Regions from separate parts of the Mesorhizobium sp. LCM 4577 genome, predicted to be linked through region 3. Evidence: predicted binding sites of a transcription regulator. Region 3 holds the regulator's gene; each other region holds the start of a gene.
The links. The regulator PhoB, encoded in region 3, activates phosphate uptake and scavenging genes when phosphate is short. The targets are predictions, from matches to a motif close to TGTCATNNANCTGTCAT.
Positions count from the first base shown of each region.

Region 1: LCM4577_RS01945 (DUF1045 domain-containing protein) is a predicted target of PhoB. The motif match lies at 1,510-1,526, and genes of this name have one in related genera.
Region 2: phnF (phosphonate metabolism transcriptional regulator PhnF) is a predicted target of PhoB. The motif match lies at 1,101-1,117, and genes of this name have one in related genera.

Region 1 is NZ_MDDU01000001.1:396,225-399,496, forward strand. Features, by position in the region: gene LCM4577_RS01940 (alpha-D-ribose 1-methylphosphonate 5-triphosphate diphosphatase) at 1-535, opposite strand, end outside; gene LCM4577_RS01945 (DUF1045 domain-containing protein) at 663-1,370, opposite strand; gene iolB (5-deoxy-glucuronate isomerase) at 1,605-2,417, opposite strand; gene LCM4577_RS01955 (hypothetical protein) at 2,800-3,012, opposite strand; gene iolE (myo-inosose-2 dehydratase) at 3,094-3,272, opposite strand, start outside.
Region 2 is NZ_MDDU01000009.1:63,707-66,978, forward strand. Features, by position in the region: gene phnH (phosphonate C-P lyase system protein PhnH) at 1-559, opposite strand, end outside; gene phnG (phosphonate C-P lyase system protein PhnG) at 559-1,020, opposite strand; gene phnF (phosphonate metabolism transcriptional regulator PhnF) at 1,144-1,890, shown strand; gene LCM4577_RS13415 (zinc-binding alcohol dehydrogenase family protein) at 2,166-3,182, opposite strand; gene LCM4577_RS13420 (ABC transporter permease) at 3,253-3,272, opposite strand, start outside.
Region 3 is NZ_MDDU01000056.1:54,557-57,828, forward strand. Features, by position in the region: gene pstB (phosphate ABC transporter ATP-binding protein PstB) at 1-520, shown strand, start outside; gene phoU (phosphate signaling complex protein PhoU) at 541-1,248, shown strand; gene phoB (phosphate regulon transcriptional regulator PhoB) at 1,266-1,955, shown strand; gene LCM4577_RS33455 (ROK family protein) at 2,281-3,272, opposite strand, start outside.

The sequences.
Region 1 (3,272 bases), on a different contig from region 3:
TTTCGAGGTTGACGAACTGGCGCTGTCCGGGCGCATGGTCCATCAGCGAGGCGAGCTTCACCCGCTCGTCAGTCTCGAAATTGGCGAAGGCCTCGAGGCAATCCGGCGCTGAAACCTCGCAGCGCAAATGGATGAAATGGTCGGCTCTCAGCCGATCCTGGCGCACGCTGTCCTCGATCGCGTCGGCCAGCTTGCGGACGTCGTCGGATTTCAGGTCGGCGTCCTCGTCCATGCCGACCCGCAAGGCATCGAGCACGGTGGTGATGCCGGCGGTCGCCACCTGCGCGTCATGGGCAAGCACGGCGGCGATGGGGTTCCAGCGCACTTTCGGGCGCGGCGCGTAGTGGCCTTCGAGGTGGTCGGTGTGCAGCTCGACGAGGCCCGGGATGATGTAGTCGCCGCCCATATCCTCGCCGGCGCGGGCGGCACCCGGCTCGACGGCGGCAATCAGGCCGTCGCGTAACAGAAGCGAGCCCTCGACGATTTCGTCAGGCAGCACGATGCGGGCATTGGTGAGAACGGTTTCGGCGGTCATCTCAGGCGGTCCTATCTCGAGCGGTCGGCAATCATCAGAGCAATTCCAGGAAAAGTGCTTTGCGGTTTTCCGTCCGGAATTGCGTAAAAACTAAAGATAGGGCGGTTCAGCGTTCCGCTGATCCGCCCTAGGCGGTCTTGCGGGCTTGGCCACGGCCAAGCGCGTGGTGCGAAAGCACCATGAACGGGGCACCAGGCTCGCTTTCGACGAACAAGGTCAGTGCATCCACCGGCACCGGCTGCCGCAGCACATCGGCGAACAGGCCGTCGATCGCCGCGCGAAGACGTGGACTTTCCTGCGGCCCGACCCGCCCCGACAGCGTCATGTGGAAGCGGAATGTGTCGAAGACGTAAGGATAACCCCATTGGCAGAGGTTGCGGAACTCGTCCGGCTTCAGCGCATCGGGGCTGCGGCGTTCGATCTCGGCCTCGGTCAGCGGTGCCCGGAACGGATCGAAGGCGCGCACCACCTCGCCGGCGAATTCGTTGAGCGGCGCGAACTGCGTCTCCGGCACCAGCGCGAAGAAGCCATCGATCTGCCCGACGACCAGACGCGGGATGACGACCGGCGGCGTCGCCTCGGCGAAAGCGTCGAGCGCGGCGCGCAGCGAGGCTTCCGTCTCGTTCGGCGCCAGCCGGAACGGCGCCTTCAGCGTCGCGTGGAACCCGTAGCGCCTGGCGGAGGCGGTGTGGAAGGCGACTTCCGCGGCCGACAGATCGCCCACGGCCTCCACCGGCCGCGTCGCCGCGCCGAACGGGTCGCGGCCCAGCCAGTTGGCGGCAATGCGCGCCAGTGGCTCATCCTGTCCCGGTGTGTAGTAGATGGCGTAGCGCATCGGCGTTCCTCGTCAAGCGCGCTGCGCCCCAAAGGATCATGCGACGCGCTTCAAGTCATTGTCTTGGCAAGTCGTGGGTCCAAAAACGCCAGGGCGCTCGCGGCGACATGCATCAGACCCGCTGCCATAGGTGATTTCCATGACGGATTGACGAAGCTTTCATGGGTTTTCGAAGGCAAGTCCAGCCGCAAGCTCGTTAGCCGACGATTTTCCCGGACTGGACCAATCCGCCGATCAGGCCTTCATCAGCCACTCGTGCTCGGCCGCGTTGTGGAATTTCCATGTCCGCTTCGGCCCGGCCATGACGTTGAGGTAATAAAGGTCGTAGCCGTGGCAGGCCGCGCAGGGGTGATAGCCCTTCGGCACCAGCACGACATCGCCGTCCTCGATCGCCATCGCTTCGTCCAGCTCGCGCACGCCATTGCGGTCGGCATCGGTGTAGACGCGCTGGAAGGCAAAGCCCTGCGGCGGGTTGAGGCGGTGGTAATAGGTCTCCTCGAGATAGGATTCGGCCGGCAGATTGTCCTGGTCGTGCTTGTGTGGCGGATAGCTCGACGTGTGGCCGCCGGGCGTGATGACCTCGACCACCAGCAGCGAATCCGCCGGCTTGCCCTCGGGCAGGATGTTGGTCACGTATCGGGTGTTGGTGCCCTTGCCGCGCACTTCCTGGCCGAGATCGTCAGGCCCGATGACGCGCACCGGCAGGCCACCACCAAGGCCGGGTGCCGAGCAGACGGCGAGCTCCAGCTCGGTGTCGGCTGTCACCGTCCAGTCGGCGCCCTCCGGCACATAGACCGACCAGGGCTTGCCCTCGAAGGGCGACATGCGCTCGCCAAGCAGGCCGAGATCCTTGCCCCCGGCCGAGGCCTTGCCCTTGCCGGTGACGAAGACCAGGCAGACCTCGCGGTCGACCGTCTTGCCAGACGCCGTCTCGCCCGCCTTCAGCCGATGCAGATCGAAACCGACATAGGTCCAGCCGGCGCTTTGCGGCGTGACGTGAGCGACGTGGCCGTGGCCTTTGTCGGCCTTGACGAGCAGTTTCGACATTTTTTGTCTCTCCTATCCCTATTCGCTCTGGCGGGCTGGCGACCCAGAGATTCCATCAGCTGAGGAGTCCGGCGCGAACCTTCGCGATTGGCCGTGGCCTCCAAACTTCGTCATCCTAGGGCGAAGCAGGAGCGAAGCTCCGTCGCGGAGACCCTAGGATCCATGCCGTTACCTCCGACGTGGAATGCCAGCAGCGCAGAATTCTGCACCGTCGCAACGCTTCAAAGTCATGGCATGGATCCTAGGGTCTGCGCTGCGTCGCTGAGCTCCTTGCTCCGCCCTAGGATGACGAGGCGAGGGGCGTTCCGGCCAACCGCCGACGCTTGCGATCCTCTGCGCAGGCAACATCCGCAAGGTAAGGACCGTTGCACCATCGACCGATTCATTCCTTCGGCTCGGCCGGAGGCTTCCCCTCCTCGACCGGCTTGTAGAGATAGAAAAACTGCCACACGGCATATCCGGCGAAGCCGAGCGCGATGACGCCCCAGAACGGCGTGCCGGAGGCGAACTCGATCGCCGACCAGATCAGGCAGACCGCGACGACGGCGATGCGCCGCCACAGCGGCCGGAAGAAGGGGTGCTCATAGTCTTTCATCGCGCCAATCCAGGATTTGCCAAAGCGCAACGGATAAACCGCGCGCCCCGACTAATCCATCATTCATGACGAATCCACCGTTTACGCCGGAAACCCTTGTGTCTCCACCGTGTAGCCGGCGGCCGTCATCACCCGCATCAGCTCCTTGTGGCCGACTTGGGCCATCTTGAGCGGCGGGTTCTTCTTCGGATCCTGCTCGGCCTCGACCACGAACCAGCCCTCATAGCCATGATCGGCGAAGCGCTGGACGATGGCGGCGA
Region 2 (3,272 bases), on a different contig from region 3:
CCGGCGCCGCCAGGATGATGTCGACGCCGCGCGGGAAACGCTGGTTGTTCTGCTTCCACTGCTCGACGAAATGGCGCGGCATGCCCGGAGGCGCGATCATCGACGTCTTTTCGATGCCGGGTCCTTCGAGCAGCAGCGACGGGCCCGAGGCAAGGTCGTCGACCAGGAGGATCAGTGTCGTCGAGCGGTCGGGATATTCCTGCGTGCCTTGCGCAAAACCGTCGAGCGCCGCCATCTCCTTCGGATTGGCGATCAACGCGAAATGCGCGTCGGCCGGCGTGTTGGCCAATGGCGCGCCGGTGTGGAAGCCGAGCCAGGCCTTGACCGGGGCTTCCGCCTGCAGCGGCGGATCGAGCCACACCGGCGTGTCGTTGTCGCAGAGCGAGAGCGCCACGGCGCCGGCCGTCGCCGACAACGGCGCCGGCGGATGGGCGAGTTGCGGCAGGTCCTGGACGGTGCCCGGTCGCGCCATCGCGTCCATGATGGCGCGGAACACGGCCTGGGCGTTGAAGACCGGGTCGGCGAAGCCGCCGTCGATCGATTGCGTGGCGATATTCATCAGTCCTCTCCGCGCACCATGGTGAAGAAATCCACTTTCGTTGCCGCCGTCTCGACGCGCCGGGTCTCGCGCGCCGCGTCGAGCGCCGCGCGCAAGGGTGCGGCGAGCTTCGTCTCGACCGTTTCGCGATGGGCCGGGTCCTGCCAGAGCGCGTCGGCGATCGCCGCGAGCCTGGCCTTGCCCTTGTCGCGACCGAGCGCATAGGAATGGCCGATCTGGCCGGAGGGCAGCCGCACCGTGGCGCGGGTGACCGTCGCCTCGCCGACATTGAACGGCGCGCCGCCGCCGCCGATCCGTCCGCGCACGGTCACCAGCCCGGTTTCGGGGCCGCGCAAAAGCTCGGCCTCGGAAGGCAGGCCCGCTTCGTTCCAGAGACGGGCGATCTCATCGGCTTCGGCGTGCGCCAGCGTCGCCATCAAGGCTTTTCGCCCCGCCTGCTCGCGCGCTTCCTGTCCTCGCATGGCATCGCTCCTTGCATGCATAAATTTGTCTATTGATATAGACAACTATACAAATTATACCTACCTCGTAACGGGAGTCCATGACGGGTGGATGACAGCCCGGGAAAAATGCTTGGGGCGATGATGGCTGGACTGGCGAACAGCATCGAAAGGCGTAACGGCGTGTCGCTGTGGCGGCAGATCGCCGACAAGATATTGCAGGGGATCGCAAGTGGCGACTTCGCCGAGAATGCGGCGCTGCCGCCTGAAGTCGCGCTGGCCGAGCGCTACGGCGTCAATCGCCATACGGTGCGCAGCGCCATTGCGGCCCTTGTGCAGGAAGGCGTGCTGAGGGCCGAGCAGGGGCGCGGCACCTTCGTCCTGTCGCGCAAGCGGCTGTCCTATCCGATCGGCGCGCGCACGCGCTTCTCGACGGGGCTGCAGGGGCAGACGAGCGAGCGGCATATCGCGCTCTTGTCGTCATCCACCGAGCCTGCCAGCCGGCGCATTGCCGAGGCGCTGGGCATCGCCAAGGGTGCGGCCGTCATTTGCCTGGAGACGCGCGGCGAGGCCGACGGTCATCCGGTGTCGCGGGCGACGACCTGGTTCGATGCCAAGCGCTTCGCAGGCATCGAGGACGCGATGGCCAAGACGGGGTCGATCACCGCKTCGCTCAAGCGTTTCGGCATCAACGATTATCTGCGGCATTCAACCGTGCTGTCGGCGCGCCACGCCGACGCCGACGACCTTGCAGCGCTCGATCTGCAGCCCGGCGCCATCGTGCTGGTGACGGTCGCCGTCAACGTGACGCTCGACGGTGAGCCGATCCAGTTCGCGGAGTCGCGCTTTCCGGCAGAGCGGGTGGAGTTGAGGTTGGCCGCTGGCGATTAGGTTTTCAGGGGCGCAGCTCCGTCGGGACGATCCTGGACGGCGGCTCGGAGACGAGCAACAGGCGCCGCGTTCCCGCCCACCCCCCTCTGGCCTGCCGGCCATCTCCCCCGCAAGGGGGGAGATCGGCAGTTGCGCCGCCGGCGCTTTTCATCCTGCGACGTTGGCGATTGGCGAAAGCGGACGCGACGTCCAATCTCCCCCCTTGCGGGGGAGATGTCCGGCAGGACAGAGGGGGTGCTGTCCCGCCGGCATTTCCGCGCTAAGGAACCGGCGCCTCACCCCACCTCGATCACCGCCTTTATCAGCCCCGACTTCTCATGCGTCCATCGCGCCAGGTCGCGCGGCGTTCCGGCGAGCGTGGTGCGGTGGGTGACGAGCTTGTTCAACGGCACGGCGCCGTTGCGGATCGAGGCCGCGACATGCTCGAAATCGGCCTTCAGGGCATTGCGGCTGCCAATCAGCGTCATCTCGCGCTTGTGGAACTCGGGGTCGGAGAAGGCGATGTCGTCCTTGACGACGCTGACCAGCACCAGCGTGCCGCCATGCGCGACATGGGCGAAGGCCGACTGCACCGATTGCGTGTTGCCGGTCGCGTCGAAGACGAGGTCGAACCCTTCGCCGCCGGTCGCCTGCCGCACCAGTTCGTCGGCTGTCGCCTTCGAGGTGTCGAGCGCGGCAAAGCCAAGCTCCTTTTCGGCGAAGCCGAGGCGCTCGCCGCTCATGTCGAGCAGGCTGACGTCGAGCCCCGCGATGCGGGCGAAGATCGCCGTGCCGAGACCGATCGGGCCGGCGCCGATGACCAGCGTGCGCTGGCCGGGCGCGCCCAATGAGCGGCGCACGGCGTGCGCGCCGATCGCCAGGAATTCCACCGCAGCGGCATCGGACAGCGAGAGGCCGTTCGCGGGATAAAGGTTCTGGGCCGGCACCAGGATTTCGTCGCACATGGCGCCGTCGCGGTGGACGCCGAGCACCTCGATCTTCACGCAACAATTCGGCTTGCGGTGCCGGCAGGCGATGCATTTGCCGCATGAAATATAGGGGTTGATGATGACCGGCTCGCCGACCGCAAGATCGACGCCATCCCCCTTATCGACGATGGTGCCCGAAACCTCATGGCCCATGATGCGCGGATAGGCCAGGAAAGGGTGCTTGCCTTCGAAGATGTGATAGTCGGTGCCGCAGATGCCGACATGGCTGACAGCGACACGCGCCCAGCCGGGCGGAGGCGCCCCCGGGTCGGCGCGGTCTTCGAGGACAAGCTCGCCGGGCGAGCGGCAGACGACGGCTTTCATGGCAGATCCAGTGTTCAAAAAGGAGCGCCGGCCTCGGCATGCGGGGCCGGCGCGGAGTTTCAGGGAGGAGTCATTTGCCCCGGCGGCGCA
Region 3 (3,272 bases):
CCTCAACCTGCTCAGGACCAAGATCGGCATGGTTTTCCAGAAGCCGACCCCGTTCCCGATGTCGATCTACGAAAACATCGCCTTCGGCGTCAGGCTCTATGAGAAGATCAGCAAGGCCGAGATGGACAGCCGCGTCGAGCAGGCGCTGAAGCGCGCCGCGCTGTGGAGCGAGGTCAAGGACAAGCTCAACGCCAGCGGGCTCAGCCTTTCCGGCGGCCAGCAGCAGCGCCTGTGCATCGCCCGCACCGTGGCGGTCAAGCCCGAGGTCATCCTGCTCGACGAGCCGGCCTCGGCGCTCGATCCGCTGTCGACGGCCAAGATCGAGGAGCTGATCGACGAATTGCAGGCCGACTATACGATCGTCATCGTCACCCACAACATGCAGCAGGCGGCGCGCGTCTCGCGGCAGACGGCGTTCATGTATCTGGGCGAGCTGGTGGAGTTCGACCGGACCGAGAAGATCTTCACCTCGCCCCGCGAGAAGCGCACCCAGGACTACATCACCGGCCGCTTCGGCTGAAGACATACGAGGACATCATCATGGCCGAACATACCGTCGCCTCCTTCGACGAGGATCTGAGGCAGATCAGCCGGCTCATCAACGACATGGGCGACCTTGCCGCCTCGATGGTCGGCGCCTCGACCAGGGCGCTGCTCGAAAGCGACAATGCGCTGGCGCAGCGCGTCGTCTCCGACGACGCCATCATGGACGCAAGGCAGCGCGAGCTCGACGACCGCGCCATCACGCTGATCGCCAAGCGCCAGCCGATGGCCGACGACCTGCGCAGCGTGGTCGGAGCGATCCGCATGGCGGGCGACCTCGAGCGCATCGGCGATCTCGCCAAGAACATCGCCAAGCGCGTCGGCTCGGTCGGCGTCAGCGCCGCGCCGCGCGACCTCACGCATTCGATCGATTCCATGGCGCAGATGGTGCTGATCCAGGTCCAGGGCGTGATCCAGGAATACACGGTGGGCGATGCCACGGCGCTGGCCAAGCTTCGCAACGACGACGAACGCATCGACGTCAAATACACATCCGTCTTCCGAGAGCTGTTGACCTATATGATGGAAGATCCGCGCAACATCACCGCTTGCACGCATCTTCTGTTCTGCGCCAAGAACCTCGAGCGCATCGGCGACCATGTGACCAACATCGCCGAGAACGCCTATTATGTGTTGACCGGCACGCAATTGCCCGCCAACCGTCCGAAGCAGGACGAGACGGCAATGTCGGCGCCGGCGGCCTGACGGAAAAGGTTACCCCGATGATCGCGCCACGCATCATGGTGGTGGAGGACGAGGAGCCGCTGGGGGTGCTGCTCCGCTACAATCTCGAATCCGAGGGTTACCAGGTCGAAGTGGTGACCCGCGGCGACGAGGCCGAAATCCGCCTTCAGGAAAACGTTCCCGACCTGCTCGTGCTCGACTGGATGGTGCCGGCGGTGTCCGGCATCGAGCTTTGCCGGCGCCTCAGGATGCGGCCAGAGACCGAGCGGCTGCCGATCATCATGCTGACCGCGCGCGGTGAAGAGAGCGATCGGGTTCGAGGTTTGTCCACCGGCGCCGACGACTATCTGGTCAAGCCGTTCTCGACGCCGGAGTTCATGGCGCGCGTCAAGGCGCTGTTGCGCCGCGCAAAGCCTGAGGTGCTGTCCAGCGTGCTCAAGGTCGGCGACATCGTGCTCGACCGCGAATCGCATCGCGTCTACCGCAAGAAGAGCGAGATCAGGCTCGGCCCGACCGAGTTCCGGCTGCTCGAATTCATGATGCGCCACCCCGGCCGCGTGTTCTCGCGCAGCCAGCTGCTCGACAATGTCTGGGGCGAGACGATCTATATCGACGAGCGCACCGTGGACGTCCATGTCGGCCGCCTGCGCAAGGCCGTCAACAACGGCCGCATGCCCGACGTCATCCGCACCATCCGCGGGGCGGGCTATGCGATCCGGGAGGATTAGGTTCGCCGTTCGCAGAATGACGCGTCCGCTACCGGATCGCATGCGTTGGCGAGTAGCCGGGACGGTCGTGCTTCGTCATCGACGGGCGGAGCAAGGAGCGTAGCGACGCAGCGCAGACCCGAGGATCCATTCCGTGACGTCGACGCGCTGCGGCGGCGCAGAATTCTGCTCGGCTGCGCCCGACGTCCGAGGTAACGGAATGGATTCCAGGGTCTCCGCGACGGAGCTTCGCTCCTGCTCCGCCCTGGAATGACGAAGCTTCGGGGCCTTCGCTAATCTCCGGTGTCCAGCGGGACACTCGAAACCAACGATCACTCAAAGTGGCTCAAGCGACGTGCTTGCCCGCTCTTGCCTGAACCCCCGGCGCGAAAATCTCCTGGTCGACGAAGGTCAGCGCGCGCATGGCGCAGCCTTCGCGGATCAGCGGCAGCTCGTTCGGCTCGGTGTCGAAGGAGATCGATTCCGAATGCTGGCCGCCGGCGGTCTGGGCGATCGCCTTCCTCAGCGCCGGCTCGATCAGGTCGAAGGCGGCCGCGCTGACGCCGACCATGGCGACGGGCGCCGGATCGATGAGGGCGAACAGGCTGCCGAGGCCGAAGCCCAGCGCCTCGCCGGCCCGGCGATAGGCCTCCCGCTCGGGACCTTCCTCGAGCCGGGCCTTCGCGGCAAGCGCGCGCATGTCGGCGTCGCCGACGTCCGTCGGCGCGGCATCCTCGCTTATGCCCATGGCGCTGCGCCAGATGGCGTAGTTGCCGGCATAGGCCTCCACGCAGCCGCGCCGGCCGCAGCGGCAAAGCGCGCCGCCCGGACGGTGGATCATGTGCCCGAACTCACCGCCGGAGGAATGTGTGCCGGTGAACAACTGGCCCTTTAGCACTAGGCCCATGCCGATGCCGTGCGACAACAGAATGGCGATGAAATTGTCGCGATAGCGGTTGGGGTCACGCCACTGCAGCGCCACCGCCATCATGTTGCAGTCGTTCTCCATGGTGGCTGGAATGCCGAATTCCCTCTCGAGGATGTCGGCAAAAGGAATGTCGGTCAGCGGCGTGATCGGCGACCACAGCATGGCGCGCGCGTGGGAATCGGTAATGCCCTGGATACCCATGGCGATGCGGGCGACGCTGCCGACGTCGAGGTCGGGATCCTGCAACCGACGCCGGACGATCGCCATGCATTCGCCGATCAGTTCTTCACGCGGCATGACAAGTGTGTCCAGGCGCTGCTGCTCCTCGGCAATCACCTGGCCGGCATAGTCGATGACGGCGACCGACAGGAAGTTCAGCGACAACACCACGGTCAGCACCGCGGCGGCTT